Regions from separate parts of the Desulfosporosinus acidiphilus SJ4 genome, predicted to be linked through region 1. Evidence: riboswitches for the same ligand, from Rfam matches in the RefSeq annotation. Region 1 holds a riboswitch; each other region holds the start of a gene.
What was found. A riboswitch is a leader RNA that binds a small molecule or an ion and turns the genes downstream of it on or off. The one in region 1 is predicted to bind magnesium.
Positions count from the first base shown of each region.

Region 2: it holds a riboswitch for magnesium, as region 1 does, so the genes downstream of both, DESACI_RS10185 (magnesium transporter) here and DESACI_RS22270 (magnesium transporter) in region 1, are expected to answer to the same signal.
Region 3: it holds a riboswitch for magnesium, as region 1 does, so the genes downstream of both, DESACI_RS07085 (magnesium transporter MgtE N-terminal domain-containing protein) here and DESACI_RS22270 (magnesium transporter) in region 1, are expected to answer to the same signal.

Region 1 covers NC_018068.1:4,871,399-4,879,407, forward strand. Annotated here, with positions in the region: gene DESACI_RS22240 (S1C family serine protease) at 1-677, opposite strand, end outside; gene DESACI_RS22245 (MBL fold metallo-hydrolase) at 699-1,508, opposite strand; gene DESACI_RS22250 (tetratricopeptide repeat protein) at 1,592-2,290, opposite strand; gene DESACI_RS22255 (molybdopterin-containing oxidoreductase family protein) at 2,365-4,299, opposite strand; gene scfB (thioether cross-link-forming SCIFF peptide maturase) at 4,470-5,924, opposite strand; gene scfA (six-cysteine ranthipeptide SCIFF) at 6,018-6,158, opposite strand; M-box (ykoK) riboswitch at 6,362-6,527, shown strand; gene DESACI_RS22270 (magnesium transporter) at 6,732-8,009, shown strand, end outside.
Region 2 covers NC_018068.1:2,199,164-2,207,172, reverse strand. Annotated here, with positions in the region: gene DESACI_RS10205 (sigma-54 interaction domain-containing protein) at 1-434, opposite strand, end outside; gene DESACI_RS10200 (c-type cytochrome) at 643-1,035, shown strand; gene DESACI_RS10195 (phosphatase PAP2 family protein) at 1,334-1,939, shown strand; gene DESACI_RS10190 (Nramp family divalent metal transporter) at 2,099-3,343, opposite strand; gene DESACI_RS10185 (magnesium transporter) at 3,359-4,603, opposite strand; M-box (ykoK) riboswitch at 4,854-5,010, opposite strand; gene DESACI_RS10180 (methyl-accepting chemotaxis protein) at 5,537-7,129, opposite strand; gene DESACI_RS10175 (LysE family translocator) at 7,404-8,009, opposite strand, start outside.
Region 3 covers NC_018068.1:1,541,101-1,549,109, reverse strand. Annotated here, with positions in the region: gene DESACI_RS24765 (hypothetical protein) at 221-382, shown strand; gene DESACI_RS07110 (TetR/AcrR family transcriptional regulator) at 1,052-1,588, shown strand; gene DESACI_RS07105 (HsmA family protein) at 1,698-2,075, shown strand; gene DESACI_RS07100 (nitroreductase family protein) at 2,442-3,074, opposite strand; gene DESACI_RS07090 (Nramp family divalent metal transporter) at 3,430-4,680, opposite strand; gene DESACI_RS07085 (magnesium transporter MgtE N-terminal domain-containing protein) at 4,736-5,959, opposite strand; M-box (ykoK) riboswitch at 6,357-6,531, opposite strand; gene DESACI_RS07075 (metal-dependent transcriptional regulator) at 6,885-7,307, opposite strand; partial or broken gene DESACI_RS07070 (Nramp family divalent metal transporter) at 7,490-8,009, shown strand, end outside.

The DNA of each region.
Region 1 (8,009 bases):
TGAATAAGGTTAAAACTTGATTCGCCGGGAATATCTAAGATACGATTGGTTGCCGATACGACTCCCGCCGTAACTGAACGGGCAAATTCCTGCCCACCCGGGTTACCGATAGCTACCACCGGTTCTCCAACTTGAAGTTTGTTGGAATCCCCTTCTTGGGTTGCCGTTAATTTGCTGGTATCACTAATCTGAACCACAGCCAAATCCGTACGATCATCGGCACCAACCAGCTTGGCATTGAGGTTGCGCCCATCGGCCAGACTGACCACCAGTTTTTCCGCCCCCGTCACAACGTGATTATTGGTAACGATATAGCCGTGCTGCGCATCAATAATAAAGCCTGAACCGCTGCCTGCTTCTGTTAAACCGCCGCCGCCAAACAACGAGCCTTGAGATTGAAAATTGGCAATCCCTACAACAGCCGGTCCAACTGCTTTCGCGATCTGCACCACCGGAAAATTAGTCGTGCTGTCCGTTTTGACCACTGGGGTTGTCCCCTGGGCATTCAAAATAACCTGATTCGCAGGTGCTGCTTGTTTATTACCATACACAGAAGGAATTAAAGCAACTGCGATAAATCCCCCGATTGTTGCACTAATTATTGCGATAACCAGCGTCGAAAGGAAGTTGGGCCTCCTTCTCTTAGAGTAATCATTTTGGTCATTATAATAACTCATAGATACCCTCCTTACGCTATATTATTCCCGTAAAATAATGAGTTCATGCGGAGTATGGCGAGGAGCAACATGCACTTTCACTTCAGGGCATTTTTGGGAAACCTTCGCTGCACTGAGAATATCCAAGACTGTTGATAAGGCTATCTCGGGAGTATTATTTTCCTCACTCAAATGAGCTAACACGATTCGTTGGGTATTTTCCTGAATCCACTCTGTGAGCCCCTCAGCCATTTGGGAGTTTTCCAGGTGTCCATAATGCCCGCTGATACGTCGTTTTAAATAGGCAGGATAAGGGCCGTTATGCAGCCGCTCTTCATCGTAATTTGCTTCAACAACCAGCCCATCGCAGCCTCTTAAATGCTTTTGCATACCCTCGGTAATTCTGCCGCTGTCGGTAGCTATTCCAACCACAAGGTGACTCTTCCCATCTTTGGGGGGCCGGACAATCTTTAACCCATAGCTTTCCCGGCTGTCATGTGAGGTGGGATAAAGCAAGACATCGAGCCCAGCACAGCTAAAAGAAGTACTAATTTCCCTACGCTGATTCTCGGCAAGTTTTCCTAAAGAATGGCTCATAGCCTTCCATAAGCCGGCTGTAGCATAAATCGGGATATTTAGTTTCCTTGCCAGAATGCCTACTCCCCGAATATGATCAATATGTTCGTGAGTAACAATGATTCCTTCAATCTCTGATCCGGCAATATCTATTTGAGAAAGGTTGGCCAGGAGACTCTTGCCGCTTATTCCGCAATCAACCAACAAATGTCTGTGTCCCTCGCCCACAAGAATTGCATTTCCTGAACTTCCGCTTGCCAAGGTTGTAAAATGCAAGAATCATCTCCTCCATCCGGTGTTTATAATTCTCTGCAGAAATTTTCTTTATAACTGAACCGCATCCGATGATGGAAATATAGCTACTTGCCCGTAGGCGAAGGAGTTGAAGCACCGTTTTTTAGCGCTGGATTTGGATTTGTAATACCGTTAGCAGCCGTATTAGACCCTTTCATTTGACTTTGAGCCTGACTGATCATGGCAGCAATTTGATCCTTCACTGTACCAGTGGGAGCTGCCTTCTGAGCCTTTTGCCATTGTGCGACAGCCCCTGCCAAATCGTTTTTGGCATAGGCGAGAAATATGCCATAATTCACTAAGCCATTAACAAAATCCGGCTTAATGCTTAAGGCTTCTTGATACGTCGTTTCGGCTAAACCATTTTGCCCGCTTTTAAAGGCTGCTGTTGCCATGTCAACCATAACATTGGGATCCTTATTTATCTTAAGAACATTCTGATAGGCTTCCACCGCATGTTTATAATTTTCAGCAGCCTCAGAGGGCGCTGCTGTTTCCGCCGCCGAACCCGCATCATAATATTCATTGCCAAGATCTGTTTGCAACGCAATATTGCTCGGATCCTTCTTAGCTCTCTCGGCCAAATCCGCCAAGCGGGCCTTCGCAGCCTGATAATCCGCAGCAACGGAATTGCCTGCCGAGTTCTGATTCGGAACCTGAATTCCGCTGCTGCCAAAAAACATAGCAAAGCCCGAACCTACCATAGCAATCGTGATAAGACTCACCAGAATGATCGCAAATCCCCGTTGTTTACCTTTCCTCACACCTCATACCTCCCGCCGCCAAATCCTATCATCCAATTATTGTAACACATATACTTCTTCTTCCCAAACAGCGATCAATCTAAATACCACTTTCGGATTTGACAGCGCATCTCGTAGTAACAAGTACTTTCTCCTATATCAGAACATTTGCCAAGAATCAATTGATTAACTCCCAACCCTTCGGAGGTTGTTCCTTCAGGAAGAACTACCGTTTCAGGATGAATATCTTCAGATAAAACGACTGCGGCAACAAGCTGACCGTATGCAGTCTCCACGATGGCCTGATCACCGTGATTGAGGCGGAATTTCTCAGCTAAATCTGGATGGAGGAAGACCTTAAAACCCTCGTCCTGATGAAACTGAGAATGCATAGCATTGCCGGGATGAGGAGTGAGCAGATGGTAAGGGAATTCAACTGCTTCTCCCAGGTCTGCCAGATCTAGCTCTGAAGAGAGTTCGATTTTCCCGCTGGGAGTTTTAAAATCCTTGTTCTCCCAGGCAACTTTAGGTATATAGGGAGCATAGACCGGTCCTTGAGCAAGCTTATCAAGAGAAATCTCATACGTTTCACTTAACGGTTGGAGGACAAATTCCAGCCACTCTCTGGACGAAGCATAGGGAAAATCCTTTTCTATCCCCAATCTCTTCGCCAACTCTGTGAAGATCACAGGCTCTGCCTGGACTTCTCCCTGGGGCTCAAGGACTTTTTGAGCATAATGAATTAGGGGACTCCATGAGGTTTTAACTAAATCCTCTTCTTCAAAAATTGTCGCTGCCGGCAGAACTAAATCCGACTGACGAGCTGTTTCCGTTAAAACAGTATCTATAACGACCTTAAAGGGAATCTTCCGCCAAAGATCTCGCCAAAGCTGAGAGTTTGGCTGTTGAACCAATGGATTGGAACGGGTCACCACTGCCAGTTGAATAGCCGGATCTGCCTTCAGGAGTTCCTCTGCAAGTATCGGGTGGGGGTAAGTTCTTGACCGATAGCGTTCGGGAGGAAGCAGCACAGAATTCATTTTTCCCTGATGGTACTGATGGGCATAATGCACTCCTGCACCTGCCCAGCCAATATTTCCGCTGATAGCCGCCAAGCCGTCAATAGCCCGAACCGCATTTCCCCCTTTGATATAGCGCTGAAGCCCGTAGCCTAAAATAATGGACACGGGGCCAGCATGACTCACGGCTCTTGCCAGCTGGGTCAACTGAGTGACGCCGACGCCTGTTATAGCTGCCACTTTCTCGGGGAAAAACTCCTTGGCTCTTCTCGCAAACCCTTCAAATCCCTGGATATAGTTTTGAATAAAGAGAGTATCCTGCCAGCGTTCGCGCAAAATAATATGACTTAAGCCTAAGGCTAAGGCCCCGTCCGTACCGGGCCGAACCTGATAATACTCATCTGCGAACTCCGCACTCTTAACTCGAATTGGATTGATCACTAGGACACGGGCTCCCCGCTTCTTAGCCCCCAATAAATGGGGGATAAGATGAACATTTGTTACCGCCGGGTCTCTTCCCCAGAGCACAATAGTCTTGGCATCTTCTAAATCCTCCCACGAATTAGAAAAAACCCCGCCAAAATCTAATTCTTGAGCCTGGTAACCGGCTCCCCAGCACATACTCCCCCGAGGTTCCGTAACACCGCCCAAGGCTTGGAAAAACCTTTGGTCCAGTTCCCGGAGAACGCCATTGCTGCCATAATCGTAATGATGAAAAATCCCCCAAGGCCCTACATCATCCAATGTTTTTTTAATCGCTTCCGTCAGGAGAAGGTAAGCTTGATCCCAACTCACCCTTTCCCACCGCTGCCCTTGCCTTAAGAGGGGAAATTTCAAGCGATCCGGCGAAAAGACACGTTTTCCTAACGCCTGACCTTTAGAGCAGATAAATCCCTTCGTAATATTGTTTGCGGGATCCCCCTTGATAAGAAGACTATTTTCCCTCTTCTCAACCAGAAAAGCACATCCATCAGGACAATTTAAGGGACACGCTGAACGTACCATCGTCATAACTAGTTCCTCCCAATATCCGCCTTAACAACGAACCACAGGAATAAATATCCCTCGGTCTCTTGACAGCCATCCTTGGTTTCAGAGACTGAGGCCAATCCACACTGCAGGAGTCCGCGTATCGAGTTGCAGTGTGACGATAAGCTTGTCCACTTATCGTCATAACCAGCTTAATTTTGTTGGATTTCTTTAATCTTAACGTACAAAGCCACTTCTAAACGTTTTCTTTGCAGCTTACAGCCAAGATCGTAAACCTCATTAAGTTTCTGGGTAAAAGCCACATTCGCCGCGTGGCATCCCCCACTGCAGGCAAATCGGGCCCAGCATTCCTGGCAAGACGATTTAGCATAGATGTTCGCCGCCCGGAACTCGCGAACCAAATCTGCCTTAAGATCTAAGGGATCTTGATCGTAAAGGGAACCAAGTTTGAAGGCCTCTTGTCCGACAAATTGATGACAAGGATAAAGATCCCCCTCAGGAGAAATAGCCACATATTCGTGACCTGCCCCGCAGCCCGACAACCTTTTATGCAGGCAGGGGCCATGATCAAGAGCAATATTAAAGTGGAAAAAATTAAAACCCTGCCCCTGTGACTTCCGTTGGAGAATGGCCTCGCCTAAGCGGTCATAAGATTCATAGATTTTATTTAAATCTCCTTCCTGAAAGGCATAAGGATCCTCCGGCCCTGCCACCACGGGTTCAACAGAAATTTGCTGAACTCCTAGATCAGCCATGTGTAAGACATCCCGGTCAAAATCGCAATTAAAATGAGTATAAGTACCTCGCACATAATAATAGGTTCCCAAAGCATAGGGGGAACTTTCCGGCCTCAAAGCTGTAAATTGTTGGATTCGCGGCACAACTTCATGATAGCTTCCACGTCCGTCAGCATGGGGCCGCATTCGGTCATGGATTTCCGGACGACCGTCGAGACTTAAAACGACACTAATCTCCTCTTGCTCCAAGAAATTCTGAATTTCTTCATTGAGCAAGACACCATTGGTAGTTAAGGTGAATTTAATAGTTTTGTTTTGAGCCTTTGCGGCTTTTTTTCCGTAATCAACCAAGGCTTTAACAACACCAAAATTTATCAGGGGTTCCCCTCCAAAGAAATCTACCTCGCAATGGTTTCTATGTTTTGATGCTGCTAAGACAAAGTCAATTCCCCGTTTGCCCGTCTCCAAATCCATTAATGTCCTGTTGCCTCCAAAGGCTCCGGTTCCGGCAAAACAGTATTCACAGCGCAAATTACAGTCATGAGCAACATGAAGGCAAATTGCTTTGACAATAGGCTTTTCTGGATATGCGGGAATAATCCGTTCTGTTTCTTGAGAAAACAGCGTCCCTTCCTGGCGAAGTTCTTCCAGTTCGTATAAAATTTCCGAGAATGTTTCTTTATCCCAAAGTTTTCCCTCCAATCTAAGAGCTTCTTCCAGTCCTTCCTGGGAAAGCCGGCTCTCTTTCTTGTTTAAGTCTTCCATAGTTCTTAAAATGTTAAAGGTCTCTTCATCCAGCAGATGTATCGAGCCTGAGTTGACATCGTAACCGATCAATAAGTCTCCCTGCCGGAAACAATGAACATTCTTTTTGAAATCGTATCCTGCCAATTCCTTAAAATTAAACATTATCGTCCTCTCTCTCGCTTCTTAGTATAAATAGAACAGAACCCAGCCCGAGAAGGATTGGGTTCTGAGATCATGTACAAATTCAGAGCAACATTATTTAACACACACTTGGTTACCAACCGTGCATGAAGTTTTACATGCAGATTGGCAAGAGGTCTGACAATTTCCGCAGCCCCCAGTTTTAACAGTAGCACTTAGGTTTGCTTTAACAATCGTCTGAATGTGTTTTGCCATTCAAACACCCTCCTCTCGAATCGTACGTCATAATCCGTTTTTGATTATATCATAAGGACAAGAGAAAAGGCAAAAGTTCCAAGCATTAAGTATCATCGAGAAATCACAAGCAATCCTGATTAATTAACGGAGATAGAGTGAATATCTAATTTGAAGCAAAAATCTTGACGAATTTGATGAGTTATACATATAATGGAGTAGACATGAATCTCTGTTAGGTGAGGCTCCTGCATATACATAAGCCACTGCCCAGAAATGTCGAGAGACGCCAATTGGGTAGAACAGGTATTGCCGGCATAAGGTTTTACTTAATGTGGCTGAGATAACTCTACGCTATGCAGTGCTAAAACTCAACGAGAAGGGAGGTCACAATGTTACCCATGACCTTCTGTATTAGTATAGAGGTCTTTTTTATACTTCAGAACTGTACGAAATATTCTATTTTAGGGAATATTAAGGAGGTGGTTTTATGGGTTCTGGCCCTTATCATTTGTGCACTTGTATTTTTCTTAATCCTCAAAGGAGTCTTTTCGCCCAAGGCGCCAGACTCCGACACTAAAAGGAGGGAAGCAAATGAGCGACGTAAAAGTATTAGGTGAGTTTTTCTTCAGCCAGTTATCCAATAAACCAATCTGGGATGTTCAAGGTCGCTGCATCGGTCGATTACATGACCTTGCCATGCGTTGGGATAATCTCTCACCTCTGGTTACAGGCATTCGCTATGCCAAAAAAATCCCCGCGCTTATTCCGATCCAATGGGTCGAATCCTGGGATGCAGAGGGCCTTCACTTAAATACAACCTTTGATCAGCAACAAACCTGCCCTTTGCATGATGATGAAACATTTATTGGAAAATGGCTCTTAGATAAACAAATTATTGATCTTGAAGGTTCAAGAATCGTACGCGTCAATGATATTTCTTTGTCCTGGGTCTCTCGCGATAATCACCAGTTCGTTGTTTTAGTCGCGGTAGACATTGGAGTCCGCGGCCTGTTTCGCCGCTTAGGTATAGAGTTCTTATTGAAAAGTATTAGGAATAACTTTGTAGGCTGTCAATACATCAAACCTCTGGAAAACAGAACTTCCTCTCTCCAACTAACTCGGGAAAAAGAGCAGCTCCGCCAACTTCACCCTGCAGACATTGCAGACCTTATTGAGGAAATGGATTACAAACAAAGAGCTAACTTTCTCGAATCTCTTGACTCTCAGCAGACCATTGATGCCTTATCAGAAATGGAATTAGACACCCAAGTTGAAATGATTTCCCAGATGGATGAAGAACGTGCCTCCGACATCCTCGAAGAAATGCCTGCTGATGAGGCTGCCGATATCCTGAGTGTTTTATCCGCGGAGAAATCAGAAGAACTTCTTCGCCTCATGGAATCCGATGATGCCGAAGATGTTCGTGAACTGATGCAATATGAAGAGGAAACTGCCGGTTCTCTGATGACGACCGAATACATCGGCTTACCTGTCTGGCTGACCGCCGATCAGGCTATTAATGAATTAAGGCGCCTTGCTCCTGAAGCAGAAACCATTTATTATCTCTATGTTATTGACGAGCAAGAGACTCTCGAAGGTGTGCTCTCGCTCCGAGAACTTATCATTGCCGCTCCCCATACCCCGCTTAGTGAGCTTATGCATACGAAAATTGTCAAAATATCCCCCTTTGTTGATCATGAAAAAGTGGCTGAAATTATTCACAAATATGGTCTGCTTGCCGTCCCTGTCGTCAACGATCAAGATCAGGTCTTGGGTATCATCACCGTTGACGACGTTTTGGAGTTATTAATGCCGGATCGTCCGCGTGCAGAGATACACTCTAGCTTAATTGCACGCCGGCGGCTGCGG
Region 2 (8,009 bases), 2.3 Mb from region 1:
TTATCAAGAGTTTTTATATATTGGTTCTTTTTGATAATAGGTAGTTTGGTATCAATTACTTTTAAAATCTCCGCTTCCGGCTCTATTTGTTGAATTTTCCTACCGATAATATTTCGTGTTGCAACGCCAAGAATTCTGGAATATGCCCTATTTACATAAAAAATTCTACCTTCCAAGTCAATTGCAATGACAGCCTCTTGAAATTTATCCATGATATCGCCCAACATCCACATAGCTGTTACCTTTAGAAGGTATAACAATAACTCTTTAGTGACTTCACCAGTCTTATTACCCTCATCATTCATTACCTCAATCATTGAACTGCTCCAATTTATATCATCAATGGTTAAACTGTGAACATTAGAATTTTCATTCAGTCCATTTTTAATCTGCTTATTGCCAATCCAAGGTTTCATAATATCTAGAAGTTTCATTTCAATTTCCTTTCCAAACTCTGAAACACACTTCTCTAAGTCTGTTCCACTATCATCTTTCTTTCCTTCCTAAAAATTCAAGCCCTTCATCACATTTTCCTGCTTGAGGTTTTGTCACGCCAAGGCTTAATACCGCAGAATAAGCAGAATAATTGGTAAGGAATATGTACATTTTAACTACAGATTACGAAAAGGAGGAAAATTACATATGCACCCGCGAAAATTAACTTCAATTGTTACTTTGCTTATTGTCCTACTCCTAATAGGATGCAGTAAACAACCAGCTCCTACCACTCCACCCCCTGCTCAGACAGGGCAATCAACAAATACTCCCGCGACTAACGTCGCCAACGGGGCATCTGCAGCTAAGACCGAAGTTACCGGCGCAACTCTATATACTACAAATTGTTCAGGATGTCACGGAGTTACCGGAGCTGGCGCGAGTGGTCCCGCCATTAATACGGATGAATGGAAGAATAATTCATCGAAGGTTCAAGGTGTTGTCAAAAAAGGGCAGGGTACGATGCCTGCTTTTACCGGAAAACTCAATGACACTCAAATAAAGGCAATTGGAGATTTCGTAGCTTCGTTGAAAAAATAAAGAACAATTGACAATGATATATGCCTAGTATCAATGAAGCGTTAAAGGAGAAATTAAAAGGAACAGACCGCAAAATATTATTTAAAACACTGGAATTATATTTTGCAAATTTAGGAATACCCTTGAACAAGCTAAGGGTATTTCCTATTTTCAACAACTCTTTTTCTGGTCTGCTAATTGGCAGATTATATATGATGCGCATTAATTAAATTTCATTTTCAAGTATCGAATATTGTTGTATTATATATCTTATGCTATCTATAACTATGGATCTTTCAAAACGAAAGGAGCCCGTAAATTGAATTCATTTGACCTTTATATATACCATCATATAAATGGTTTGGCCGGACATTATTCCTTCGTGGACAGAATTATGGCCTTCTTTGCCCAGTATGCTTTGGAACTATACGTTGTTTTGTTTTTGTTAGCTTGGTTCACTTTACCCAAAGCGGAGTCAATGAAACGTCATGCTTTGGTTGTTGCGGGTTTTTCAGGAGTATTGGCACTGTGCTTTAATGTAGTAATTGGGCATGTTTTCTTCCGCCCACGCCCCTTTGTTGCGCTTCCTAAAGGGACATTCAATCAACTTATTCCACATTCCCTTGATACTTCATTTCCTAGCGACCACACCTCAGGAAGCTTTGGTTTTGCCGCAGGATCTTGGCGAAAAACCCAGTTCTGGGTTAGAAGGACTTTTACAGTTTTAGCATTTATTGTGGCCTTTGCTCGAATTTATACCGGTGTGCACTGGCCAACAGACGTTCTAGCTGGTATGGTAATTGGTATTTTTAGTGCTCGATTAACTTGGATTTTTAATCGTAAACTTAAGCCTTTAACATTAATAGCCCTTCGGCTTTTTCGCTACGGAAAATTTTCTAAAATGAAATCACGATCAGTAACGTAAACAAAAGAAAAAAACTATTTAATAACGTGCCTAATCAGAACAAACCTAAAAATGACGCTGTAATTACAAAGAGTGATTGAACTGTTCTATCAATCACTCTTTTATAATTAATTGTTTTTGGTCTATCCCATGATTCAAGTGTTTAATCTTCCAATAATCTTACATAAATGAACCAATCAGAAGTGCAATCGTTAAACCGATTAAAATAACTGTCGTTACCCATCCAACAATATTATGAAACAACTTATTAGTGTGTTCTCCCATAATCTCCTTATTATTTATTAAAAGCATCATACAAATGAGTACGACCGGCAGCAAAACACCGTTAAGAACCTGTGACCATAAGCTTATCAAGATAAGCGGCGCATTCGGTATAAGAATAATCCCTACAGCAATGATCAAGATAGCAGTAAATAATGTATAAAATTGGGGAGCTTCATTTAGTTTTTTATCAATACCTGCTTCAAATCCAAATGCTTCACAAACATAAAATGCTGTGGCAATCGGAAGTATCGTCGCCGAGAAGACCGAGGCGATAAATAGACCAAAAGCAAATACTTGAGATGCAAATGTTCCGGCAAAAGGTTCCAAGGCTAATGCTGCATCTTTTGCCTCTTGTATCTTGACACCGTTGACGTGAAGAGTTGATGCACAGGCAACCACTATGAAGAAGGCGACGACCACTGTTGCAATACTGCCAATAATTACGTCCCACATGGTAAATTTATAATCCTTAATTTCCAGTCCTTTTTCTATTACTGCAGACTGCATATAAAATTGCATCCATGGGGCTATCGTTGTCCCAATCAAGCCAATAACCATCGTAATATAATCAAAGTTATATTCTATATCCGGGTGAATTATTGAGGCGCCGATTTCTCCCCAGTTTGGTTTTCCCATGATAGCGGATATGATGTAAGAAAGAAGGAACACACTGAAGATCAAAAATATTTTTTCAGCCATACGATAAGTTCCTTTGACAACCAGAAACCACACAGCAATTGCCACAAGGGGTACCGCAATATATTTGCTGACGCTGAAAACTTGCATACTACCCGCTACACCTGCGAACTCCGTCGTTGTATTGCCGATGTCGGCAATGAGAAGCCCAATAAAAATAAAAAATGTGATTTTTACGCCTGCGTTTTCCCTTATTAAATCTGCAAGTCCTTTTCCTGTAACCATGCCCATTCTCGCATTCATTTCCTGTACAACGACAAGGGCGATGAAGGCGGGAATCAAGGTCCATAAAAGACTATATCCATAGTGCGCTCCGGCCACCGAATAAGTAGTAATTCCACCTGCGTCGTTATCAACACTTCCCGTGATGATACCTGGACCTAGAACTGACAAAAATAATACCAAATTTCTTAATAGGGATGATTTCTTTGCTTGTGTCATCATGATGATCACCTCCATCTAATTTCTATTTTTTCTTACGATTAAATCCATAACATCATTGATAATAACCATTCCAAGCATCTTCATACTTTTGTCAACCACCGGAACTGAAAGTAAATTATACTTGGTTATTATTTCGTTCAGTTTTCCAATTTTTTCGTAATCATAAACATAGATAACATCACTATGCATGATTTCCTTAAGTTCGATATCAAGTTCAGAAATGACAATATCCCTTAAAGAGACAATCGCAATAAGTTTTTCATTATCATCAACAATATAAAGATAATAAACCGTATCTGGTTCAGGTTTTAAGTGCCTTAACTCCTTTAAAGTTTCGTTGACTGTCATGCTCTGATTAAGAGAGATATAATCTGTGGTCATTAAACTTCCTACCGTGTCATCCGGGTATTCCATCAATTCCCGAACTTCAAGAGATACTTCTTGTTCCATCTCATTTAACAGTTTCTCGGCATCTTCCTCTTCCATCTCATCAAGAATATCTGCAACTTCATCTGCCGGCATTTTCTCAAGAACGTCGGCAGCCTTTTCTACCGAAAGGTTAGCCAAGACGTGTAATTGCGCATCTGTTTCAAGTTCTTCAAGAACATCTGCCGCTCTCTCTTCGTCGAGAGAATTAAAGATTGCAACCTGGGTGTGTTTATCGTATTCTTCAATAATATCGGCAAGATCCGAGGGGTGAAGGGTTGAAAGTTTGTCATGTTCTTTGGAAAGCGTTAGTCCAACATGGATATAATCAACGGAAGCCACATCATCCCATAAAATCATTTTACTTGGTACGCGAATCCCAAAAGGTTTTAAAATTCTCTTGATCGGTTTAGCAATCCCGATACGTCTTAAGAGGCCATCAAAACCTACATCAACCGCAATTGTAAATGTACCGCTTTTTAGAATTGCTAACCGTAAATCGTTCACCCTTACAACTTTCCGGCCATCCATATCGACAATTTGCTTATCTAAAACATGCTTTTTAAGAAACATAGTGTTTTGTTTGGCAACTTCAATTTCTTTTAACCGATCACACTGAATAATATACTGACCCTGATTTTTATAAATAGATACCTCAGAAAAGTCAATAACTCTAATTTTCCCCTCTACCTTAACTTTAGCTGCAATTACTTTTGGGCTGATCTCGTTTACATCAACTATTAAATCCAATAGCTTGCCAACTATCTTTTGATTATCCATAATAACCTTATTACCTAGTACCCGGCTAAGATAAAAAGTTGATATTGTTAACACAAAAAATCCCTCCATTCTTGTACGGAGGGATTTTTGACAATAATATATTAAACTTAGATTTATCAATAAATCAAAGTCTTAATTCCCTCCATAACCATATTCAAATACAAGCATCTACCATCAGGGTCTGTATCCATAATTACGACCTCCTATGATTAGATTATTAAGTTGCAATGCAACGGTTACAACTTCCTAAAAAATAATAAAACCTTCGCCAAAACTTGAACATGGCGAAGGCAAAATAAGCCCTTGTTGATCCCGTTCAAGCTTTAGCTCTGCAAGGCAGTGAAATTACATTAGGTTATGCCTTGTTTTTCGACATATCCTGTTGACCTTCTCGAGTTGTCTCCAACTCTCCGCGGCAGCAATCCATATCCTTGCGGTAGCCTCACCTACCGAGGTAATATTAACTTTGTTTTATTGTAATACTTTAATTTCATTATTACAAGCACATTTAGCCAATTTGCGTCTGATTTATTTTATTTCGGTTCATAAAGTTCAAATATCTAATCGATGCTTAATGAATAGTTTGTTTAAGCGGAAATTTAACTATTTTGGATAACATCCAGACCTCTCTCCTTTATCTGGCGAAGATATCGGTTCTTTGAATTTTCCAAACTACCCTTGCTCTTTTCGCCCTTGATAAACCGCTTTGATTTCGGGTGGTGACAGCGGTATTGGTCGAGCTACCTGCTTCTAAAACTTGATTATCGTCTTCCAGCAAATTCGTATATTTATGGCATAACTTCTCATCAACTGCCCTTTCTTTCTAAGGATAGGATCTCCAACTAGTCACTGGTGACATTCCGGCTGCTAAACCCAAAGAAAAGGCAACCATTTTTACTCGGTTGCCTTAGTGATAATTATTGAGTTATGTTAGTTCTGCCAATTATCTTTATGCTATGTTAATATTGAATGACTTTGAGAGAATATCTAAATATCAAACCTTTGTATTACTTCATATAAATGTTCCGAAGTTTCGGCTAATCCTGCTGCAATCGCAACTAGTTCTTGCGTTGAAATCATCTGTTGCTCGGCTGCAGTTGCCGATTGATTTGCCCCCTCGGCAAATTGTGTTGCGATTGAGGTAGCCAATCTTTGGGCTTCAGCTAACTGTTGGCTTCGATTTAATAAATGATCGGCATTTGAAAGATTTTCTTCTACTCTTATAGAGGTGGAGTTAATCACATCATCAAGTGAGGTGATCGCATCTCCTGCTTGTTCAATCACAGTTTTGCCGTGATTTACTACCTCCATTCCTTGATTAATATTCTTCACCGTCGTATTGACCATTCCCTGAACATTAGAAATAAGCAGCATAATTTGTTGAGAAGACTGAGCCGAACTATCCGCCAGTTTTCTGACTTCCTCAGCAACAACAGCAAAACCTCGGCCGTGTTCCCCAGCTCTGGCTGCCTCGATGGCAGCATTAAGGGCTAATAGATTTGTCTGCTCCGTGATCCCATTGATGACTGAGATAATATCCCCGATCTTTTGTGCCTGATCAGCTAAACTTAAGATCGAGTCATTCGCCTGCTCAGTGACTTGATAAATAGCTTCCATCTCCTGAACGGCTTCTTTAACAGCTAAGGTTCCTTGTTGGCTTGTATCTTTGGCAGAGGTCGTTAAAGATAGAACCTTCTGAGTACTCTCCAAGATACTTTGGGCGGCAGATTCGATTTCATCGACTTCATCTTGAGACTTCTTTATACTCTGAATTTGCTCAGCGGCTCCTGCGCTAAACTCTTCTAATGTGGCAGCAAACGTTTCTTGATTTTCAACTAACGCATTAACATGGGTTGCTTGAGTTTGACTCATAGCCTGAGCTTTCTCGGTAATAGTAGTGAGGTCTGTAATTATGGATGTCATCCCGATAGAAACTTTGTTTATTTCATAAGATAAGTTTCCTAATTCATCGTCCGAATGAGCTTTAGCTCTGGACTTTAAATTTCCTTTTGCAATCGATTTTGTGACCTTGAATGTTTCTTGAAGAGCGGTAGAAAGTTTGTTTTTAAACCAAAAGCTATAAAAAGCATGGACCCCTAAAGCGATTAGTGAAGAAATAATAGACACTGGTGAAAAGGAGCTGTAAATTAGCAATGCTCCTGCAAGAAAAAGTGAGGGTAACATGCCGATATACACTTGTTTTGTGAGTTGTCCTTTATTAAGAGGAATGTCCAGACGAACTGCATAGGTATGCTTACCTTTGACAAAGATTGGACTAGCAACTTCAAACAGGACTTCACCAGTATTGCGATGATAAATCTGAGTAATTGGTTCTGTACATCGTGCACCCCGAAGTTCTGTCTCATTGTTAAAGTAAATACCCTCTCTCAAACGATTCGAATGAACCAGAGCCAACCCGTCCAAATCAAATAAACACAGAAATTCATTGTCACCAAGGTTTCGATCAATCACTTCTCTAAGCGGCTTGACAGCACTTTTCCAATCATCATATTGATCTAAAATACCTTCAATTTCTTTAGCAATGCGTTCGATAGTCGCTAGGCCTCGTTTTTTTTGCATTAAACTAACTTTTACGTCTCTAGCTATCTTCATCTACCACCTTTTTTACAGACTCAAAATTAATTAAATAATTCACAAACCAGAAAATCTTAGAAAATCGACAAAATATTACTAATTATGAGTCTAGCACGAACTTGCCTTAATTTCAATATGAAGCAGGAATTTAAATACTTTGCCTTTGCTTTACAAGCAAAGGGCTGCCATCTATGGCAGCCCCCATCGCAAATTCAGATTAACGGTCAATTATTTCACGAATGTCAACAAAAGAATTAACCTATAGAGAACTAGCTGCCAGATTAATTGCAAAGACAATGAAAATGATTCCAAAGACCTGAGAAATACCTTGCAACCGTTTGGGCGATTTTGCGACAATAGTTTTCACTGACCCTGCCAGTATTCCATAGCCCGCAAAAACGATAAAGGTCAGCAGCATAAATACGATGCCGAGCAGAAAACTCTCTCTTATATAGCTCTGGCTGTTGCGGCTAAGGTATTGGGGCAAAAATGAGAAAAAGAACAGCGTAAGTTTTGGATTTAAAAGATTAATTAGAATTGCTCTGCGTATAACAGTCCCTGGGTTTTCTTCTTTAATTGTTTCACCAAGATCTAATTTCGTTTTTGATAGGAGCATCCTAACTCCAAGATAAAAGAGATACAAGACACCGGCCATTTTAAGTACAAAGAAGGCCTGTTCACTCATCCTTAACAATACTGATGAAAATCCTATACTTATCATTAGATGAGGAAGAATACCGGCTGTACAGCCTAGGGCAGCGATGGCACTTGCCTTTTTACCTTTTGTTATGCCTGTAGAGATTGTGTAAATAACCCCGGTTCCAGGAAGCAGAATTATGATTAATGAAGTTACTATAAATGTGTA
Region 3 (8,009 bases), 1.6 Mb from region 1:
GGTTAGCAAGTGACTGGCGATTTCCATATAATGAACAAGTAAAGTTTATCTCAAAATATATTTAAATTTATTATTTTTAGTGTAATGCTGGACCGGACTGAAAAACTTTCTTGCTGCTCGGCTCGAGCCCAAACAAAACAATTGTATAGCATGTCCATTTGGGATAAAATATTGTTGATTCTATGCAAACTGCCTTAAAGAATAGAATGGAGAGAGTTACATGAATTATGAACAAATGTGGAATGTGTTGCTTAAAAAATTAAAGTTTGAGTGTGAAAAAGTTAATGGGATTAATGGATCGACGAAAGAAGATCATATCAAGTTTGTCGCTTTATATTCGATTGTGAAAATAATGGAGGATTTGGAAGAAAATAAAATATAAATGACTAGATAAGAATGAGAAATGGTCCCACTGAAGGAAATACTCAAAGAGACAGATTCCCTTTTATTCAGTGGTGGTGGATGGACCGTTTGACCATCTTGTGACAATGTATTTCATGTTATTTCTCCTTCAGTCTGATGCTCAACAAGTACACCGATTCCGGTTATCACCAGACAATTATTTAAGCAAACCCGCCTGACACTTTGAAAACAGGCGGCCTATTTTGGTTACGAATTTTCCTGAAAACATTGAGTATTTCAAAAGCTCGATGAGTACTCAACCAAAAAAGATAAATATATGCTTGAATTGAGCCCATAATATGACTAACAAGGGGCCGTGTAGAAACTGATATGCTCCCTTCTAAGTCCCTTTAGGTAGACAATTTAAATAATAATTTTAGACTGTCTACTTGACGGGGTTCAGTTCATCTAGGAGGTTGCCCGCTAGATTAGACATACCTTCATCCTTCTTTCAGAGCAGCAATGCTCTTTCTCCTCCTCAGTGCATGACTAGAGTATTGGAGGTGGTTGAAAGGTTTTGTCTGAGGGATGCAGCAACATACACACTAACATTGTTTACCCATTATGCATTATTAATTTGACATAAATGATAGCCGTGATATAATATGAACAAAGTTCACAAAAATGCAATGAATTTTTGGAGGAAGATATGCCCAAAATCATAGAAAATTTAAATGAAACTATTATTCTAGAAGGAAGAAAATTACTCTCTAATAAAGGATATAAGGAGTTGAATGTTAGGGAAATTGCAAAAAATTGTAACATTGCTTTAGGGACTTTTTATAACTATTTCCCTACCAAAGATGAACTTATTCTTGAGATTGTGAGGGAAGACTGGAGTCAGCTATCCGATTTAATAGAAAAATTAAAACCTATTGATGAACCTATTAAAGAGAAGATTAGGAAAGTATTTCTTTCACTTGAGATTTTTATAAGTAGTTATGTTGCCATATTCATTGAAATGGCCATGTATAAGAACTATAGTTATGATCATATGTCACATGATAAGTTTCATCTTCTTTACGGTAAGTTAAGTGAATTAATCGATCTTGAAAAAACAAAAGGTCATATTCAATCTCCACTTGCGTCCTATAAACTTGCTCAACTCATTATGTCGAATTTAATTTATCTAAATACAAATAAATATATTAGCTATGATGAGTTATACGACAGTTTAAAGATCTAAATTTTTTTAAACATTAAATGAACGTTGTTCATTTAATTGCTTTATGAATATTGTTCATTTAAGTTAGATTTATAAAATAATATCTATAAAATTCAAAGGAGGAAATAAGATGTTAACCTATGCAATCATTTTTATTAATTTCGCCCTAATTTTTTACAGTGTAGGTGTTTGGTCCGAAAAGATACAAGGGAACCTTAAAGCTTGGCACCTAACATTCTTCTATTTTGGTTTAGTCTGTGATACAACAGGCACTTGGATTATGGAGAATATAGCCAGAAGCATTGAAATTATCACTTCTAATTCATATTTTCATAGTATTACTGGCGTTTTAGCCATCATTTTAATGCTTGTTCACGCTTTTTGGGCGACTTTTGTTTTGATTAAGAAAGATGATCTGATGATTAATAAATTTCACAAGTTTAGCATATTTGTTTGGATCATTTGGTTAATTCCCTTTATCTCAGGATTTGTATTTCGAATGATATAATTTATCCTTCCTTAATTAGGCTCTAAGCATACAGTTGTTCAAGAAAAAAGAGCGGGAAGTTTCTAGCCTAATCTCATTTGTATATACGCCGATACCAATTGTTAAGATAAGTCACTGCCTATCATAACATTCAACAAGGTTCCTCAAATCCCTCCCAGTTTCATACCACAAATCAAATGGCAAGCGCAGTTTGAAGTCGCTCCGGTTTCGTTCCTATACCACGGCTCTCCGGGTAGAGAGGCCACCAATCACGTCACACAAAGACTCAGCACTCGACTACTGGCTAGGCTTTACACGAGGCGGCTTCTTGAACTTGGCAAGGGGTAGTGGTGTGGGGGAATTGGAATAATTGACTTAAGTTTTATATCAGATCGGATTCTCTTTTGTCCATCTGTTCATAAACAATCTATCTTCTAATCTCACTTCTTTTTGTGGAATAAGAGTTGCGTTGTTAGCTTTATATCCAAATGGAATAATTGCAGCCACTTCTAACTCTGGTGGAATATTAAGAACTTCTTTAACTGCTTTAGTATTCTGAGGAATAAATGTTACCCCAAAGACACTATCCTCTGCAAGACTTAACAAGATGTTTTCAATACAACACCATACAGATGCTAAACAATTCAGATCATATATTCTCGTGCTATCAGCTATCTGTGTTTTCGGTTTGTAAACAACTACAAGTAACTCTGGCGCACTTAACATCATCCTTTTCTGTTTCGGTATTGCGTCTAGATACATTTGTTTTGAAAGATTATCGAAGTCTTTCAAAGACTCTTCTAGTTCTTCAGTAACACTTTCGATCATTTTTTCTGTGTGGATTAGGGCAATTCTTTTCTCCCGGTCTGAAACTAAAATGAAATACCATTGCTTTAAGTGATTATAACTTGGAGCTTTGAGACCGGCGAGCAAAGCCTTATTAATAATATCTGGATTTATTTTTTGTTCGGAAAAATCTCTAATTGTTCGTCTTTTTACTATTGCCTCCTGCAATTCCAAAATGTTCATCTCCCACTATTCTTAATTACGTCCCATTCATGACGTGGCTTTATTATGTTTTAGATTTACAACATAGGAGCCCTATCTTCATTATTGCCATCTTTGTAACATTATTTGTTATCAGCATTGGAATCTTTGCCCTTACCTTTTTTCTTGTTATTAACAGAAAAATCAAACACCTTAAATATATCTCTCAACAAGTTAAGGATATTGCCCACGAAGGGTTCGGTTCAAAGATCAATGAGTCCGACAGGATTTATTATTTTTCTAAGACAAGTAATAACCGCCTGACTTCAAACAGGCGGCCTAACTCATATGAAACTGAAGCATATTATTTAATTTATTAGGTGTTTGTTTATCCCAAAAAGTTTGGCCAAAGTGAGGTTACTACCAATAAAAGTGTCAGGGTCACCATGACCGCAGTTGTGCTCCATGCAACTCCATTAAAGAATTTGGAGTTTGTATAGTCTCCCATGATTCTCTTTTTATTGATAAGAACCAGCATAAACACGAGAACAAACGGTAGAAGAACACCATTGATGACCTGAGACCAAAGCATAATTAGAACTAGTGGTGCATTGGGAATAAGGATAATCAAAGCCCCTAAGATTATTATAATCGTATATAAGGTATAAAACTGTGGTGCTTCGCTGAAAGACTTATCAACGCCTGCCTCAAACCCCAGTGCTTCGCACACATAGTAAGCCGTCGCTAGCGGTAAAATTGTGGCTGCGAAGATTGACGCATTGAAAAGCCCGAAGGCAAATAGTATTGAAGCGTATTGTCCAGCTAGTGGCCTTAAGGCGATGGCAGCATCTTTAGCATCATTGATGGAGACACCTGCGGTATGCAATGTTGCCGCAGTTGTAACGATGATAAAAACAGCCACGATATCCGTAATGAAACAACCAAAAATAACATCTAGGCGTGAAAACTTATACTCTTTGGCTGTCACTCCTTTCTCAACGATGGCAGACTGAATATAGAACTGCATCCAGGGAGCGATTGTAGTACCGACCAAACCAACAAACATCGCAAGATATTCAGAATTTGTACTGAAGCTCGGAATAAATGTAGCTTTTGCCACCTCACCCCAATTCGGGTGGGCTAGAAAACCAGCAAAAATATAAGTTATAAAAATTGCACTGGCAATCAGGAAAATTCTTTCTACACGCCGATATGTCCCCTTAACAACCAAGAACCATACTAGGAGCGCCCCCAGCGGAACGGTGATATATTTACTTACCCCGAAGACCTCCATACTGGAAGCCACCCCAGCAAACTCCGATACTGTATTCCCTACGTCTGCTATAAGGAGCCCTATTAAAATGAAAATCGTCAACCGTACTCCAAAATTCTCACGAATAAGATCCGCAAGACCTTTGCCAGTAACCGCCCCCATACGGGCGCTCATTTCTTGGACTACGATCAAGGCCAATGTCATTGGAATAAAGATCCAAAGAAACTTATAACCAAACTGAGCGCCTGCTACCGCGTAGGTTGTAATTCCACCAGCATCGTTATCCACATTGGCCGTGATAATCCCAGGTCCAACTATGGCCAAAAACAACAGAATATTACGCCATGAAAGTTTACTAAGCTTCATATATTTCACTTCCCTTATAATTTTTCATAAATGATCTTAACATTTCTATGAACGCCTAATTTTTCAGTTGTAGTACATCATCCACAGTAATAAGTCCTATCACTTTATCGGATTTATCAATCACTGGAAGTGCTAATAGACTGTATTTAGAAAATAACCGGCGGATCTTTTTCTCATCCTCATCAGCCAGTACACTAATCACTTTGGTATGCATTAATTCGCTAATTCTTGTTTCAGGCGAAGAGATAATTAGTTCTCTTAGCGATATGACTCCCTTTAATCGCCCTTCGGAGTCAACTGCATAAAGATAGTAAATATAATCTGCCTCAGGAGCAAGTTCTCTTAACTGCTTAATGACTTCATCTGCCGTAAGCTCTATAGAGAACACCAAAAAGTCGGTTGTCATCAAACTACCTGCAGTTCCTTCGTCATATTCCAACAACTCACGAAGGTCTGAAGCTGCTTCATTTTCCATTAAACTTAATAGTTGGTCCGAATCATCCTCATTCATTTCGGATAGGAGGTCTGCTGCCTCATCTTGCTCCATTTCTTCAAGTATGTCTGCAGCTCGCTCTTTATTTATTTGTCTTAGAATGGATTTTTGAACATCTGGGTCGACCTCAGCTAAAGTGTCCGCCGCCATTTCAGGATTTAACTGTTCAAACAATTCCAATCGTTCATAATGACTAATGTTCTCCAGAATATCCGCCAGATCTGCTGGATGTATTTTTGATAGCTTATCTCCTGAAGCACGTAAAGATAAGCTATCGCCCCCTGTTGATAACGACTGCACCATGTCCCATCCTATAAAATGGGGCTGCAACCTCTTTCCACTTGTTGGCATACTAAACATTCCTCTAGGGAGGAGCCTCCGAATTAAACCAACGAAGCTAACATCAATAGATACAATATGTACTCCTTTGCTGTTACCCGCTAATTTAATATCATTGACACGAACTAGCTTGGCTCCATTGATATCAACAATCTGCCGATCGAGTATCCCACTAATATATAAATGACCTTCAGATACTCTTTCAAAACGAACTTCTGAAGCGATTACCCGGAGTGCGACAACCTGTCGACTTAGCATATAGATCTCTTTCCAAGGAACAACTTTGAGCTCCCCATTATACTTAATAATCAATCCCCGAACAGTCGGAAACGTAGTCTCTGGATCGACCCAGACATCCCTAACTTTACCGAGCTTTAGACCACTACGATCAATAATATATTTACCTATTAGTTCGCTAACAAAAAGATCCGTCAATAGCTCCATCATTATCCCTCCAATAACAAAGTGATTTTATGAACCATATCTTGGTCTAATAATTTTACTATTCTTTGTTCAGGGCCTGCGTCCATAAAACCACCTCCTCTTTGATGGGAAAATGACTGGGATATACATTTTAAAAATTGGTAATAAGTGAATACAATATCATTTGGAGATTACAGTATTGTATTTGATTACTATTAAGAATGTGAAAGTTAAGATGTAAGCGGAAACTTGCTTGGTTTAATTTAATAATGTCTTTTATTTCCTTTAATATACCTTTAGGCCTATTAAAATTACATGAATCAAGATCATCATCACCCAATCGTCCCACCTCCATACAAAAAAACAAAGCTTTCCAAAAATAACGGAAAGCTTTGTAAAGCGCGCACAAGAAAAATAAACCCACTTTCCTCACTCGTTCTGAGCTTTGGCACTACACGACGTAGAATGAGAAAATTCATTCAGCCACATTATGTAAAACCTTAATCCGGTAATACCTGTTCTACCCATTGGTGTCTCTCGACATTTCCGGGCAGTGGCCTTTGTTCGTATAGGAGCCTCACCTAACGAAGAAATCTCAATTGTCGTAATGAATTTATCACTTACATCTTTTCCTGTCAAGACTATTTTTAATGCGTCTAATGATTTATATCCGATGTCTAATGTTCCAGTAATTACGGTGTAGTTTCAGAACAGAAATATTAATAATCAAATCCCGATCAATAGGATGAAATCAGAGCACTCTGTTTTTCTAAGCGCGACCTAGAAAAATCATTCATTCATTGGAATGTTTTTCATGCCTTGGTATTGTAACAATTTCTATATTCGTACGTATTATAACTCCAGAATCCCCCCTCTAAGTTAGCTAAAGCTAACCTATCCACAGAAACATACTAAGGAGGTCGATGTGTCCGATTAAATACAAAAATAGTTATTCTTTGTTAGCCTTAACAAACATGAAATCTTCAAAGGCTTGTTGGCAAGATGGATTGTTTTTCATAAATTCCACCAGAGTTTTAATAGCATCGATCGTTGCAGTCGAAAGGTAGTGTTCCATAGCTTCCGCCTCAGCAACAAAATTACACTTGCTACATATTAACCCAAGAAACTCCTGTAGCAATTGGTTTCGTAAAACTAAATAGCTGCCCGTTTCTCTACCTTTATCGGTGAGTCTGATTTCACCATATCGTTCGTAGTTTATGTATTGTTGGTCTCTTAACTTATAGAGAGCCTTTGTTACGGATGGCAATGCGACATTTAGTCTATGACTAATGTCTGTTACCCGAACAATATCAAGTGTTAATGAAAAGCGATAAATTTCCTCTAAGTAGTCCTCTAAACTTGGTGAAAGCATGTTTCCCCACTTCCTTTGCTTCACCTTACATTAACTATGCCCATACAGCCTTAAATAATCTTTCGTTTAATATAAAACTATTGAAAATTAACCCAACGCAAGTGATATCCAATATCATTATATTCTTTCAATTCGCTTTATGATTCCATCTTTAAGATTAAGTTTAACAGGAGGAATTTAAAATGAGTGAAGGTTTTAATTTATCTCAATCCCCCCTAACCTTGCCCTTACCCAAAGATACCTGGCTGTCAAAGGCAAGAGGTTTATTGAAGTATTTGGGCCCGGCGTTTATTGTCAGCGTTGCCTATATTGATCCCGGTAATTTTGCCACGAACATTAGCGCCGGTTCAAATTTTAACTATAATCTGGTTTGGGTTGTCCTATGGAGCAACTTGATGGCCATATTCCTTCAAACCCTTTCCGCTAAACTCGGTATTGTGACCGGAGTTGATTTGGCGACCCATTGCGGACGGGTATTTTCGAAACCTATTAACATGATGCTTTGGACAATTATGCTCTTTGCAGCCATTGCCACCTATATGGCTGAGTTTCTCGGCTCAACGCTTGGTCTATACCTTCTATTCGGTATACCCCTGGTAACTGCCGGTTTGGTCACAGTTGGCATAACGTTTATTATTGTGTATTTACAACGTTACGGTCAACAAGTCGTTGAGAGAATTATCATAGGTCTTGTGGCGATCA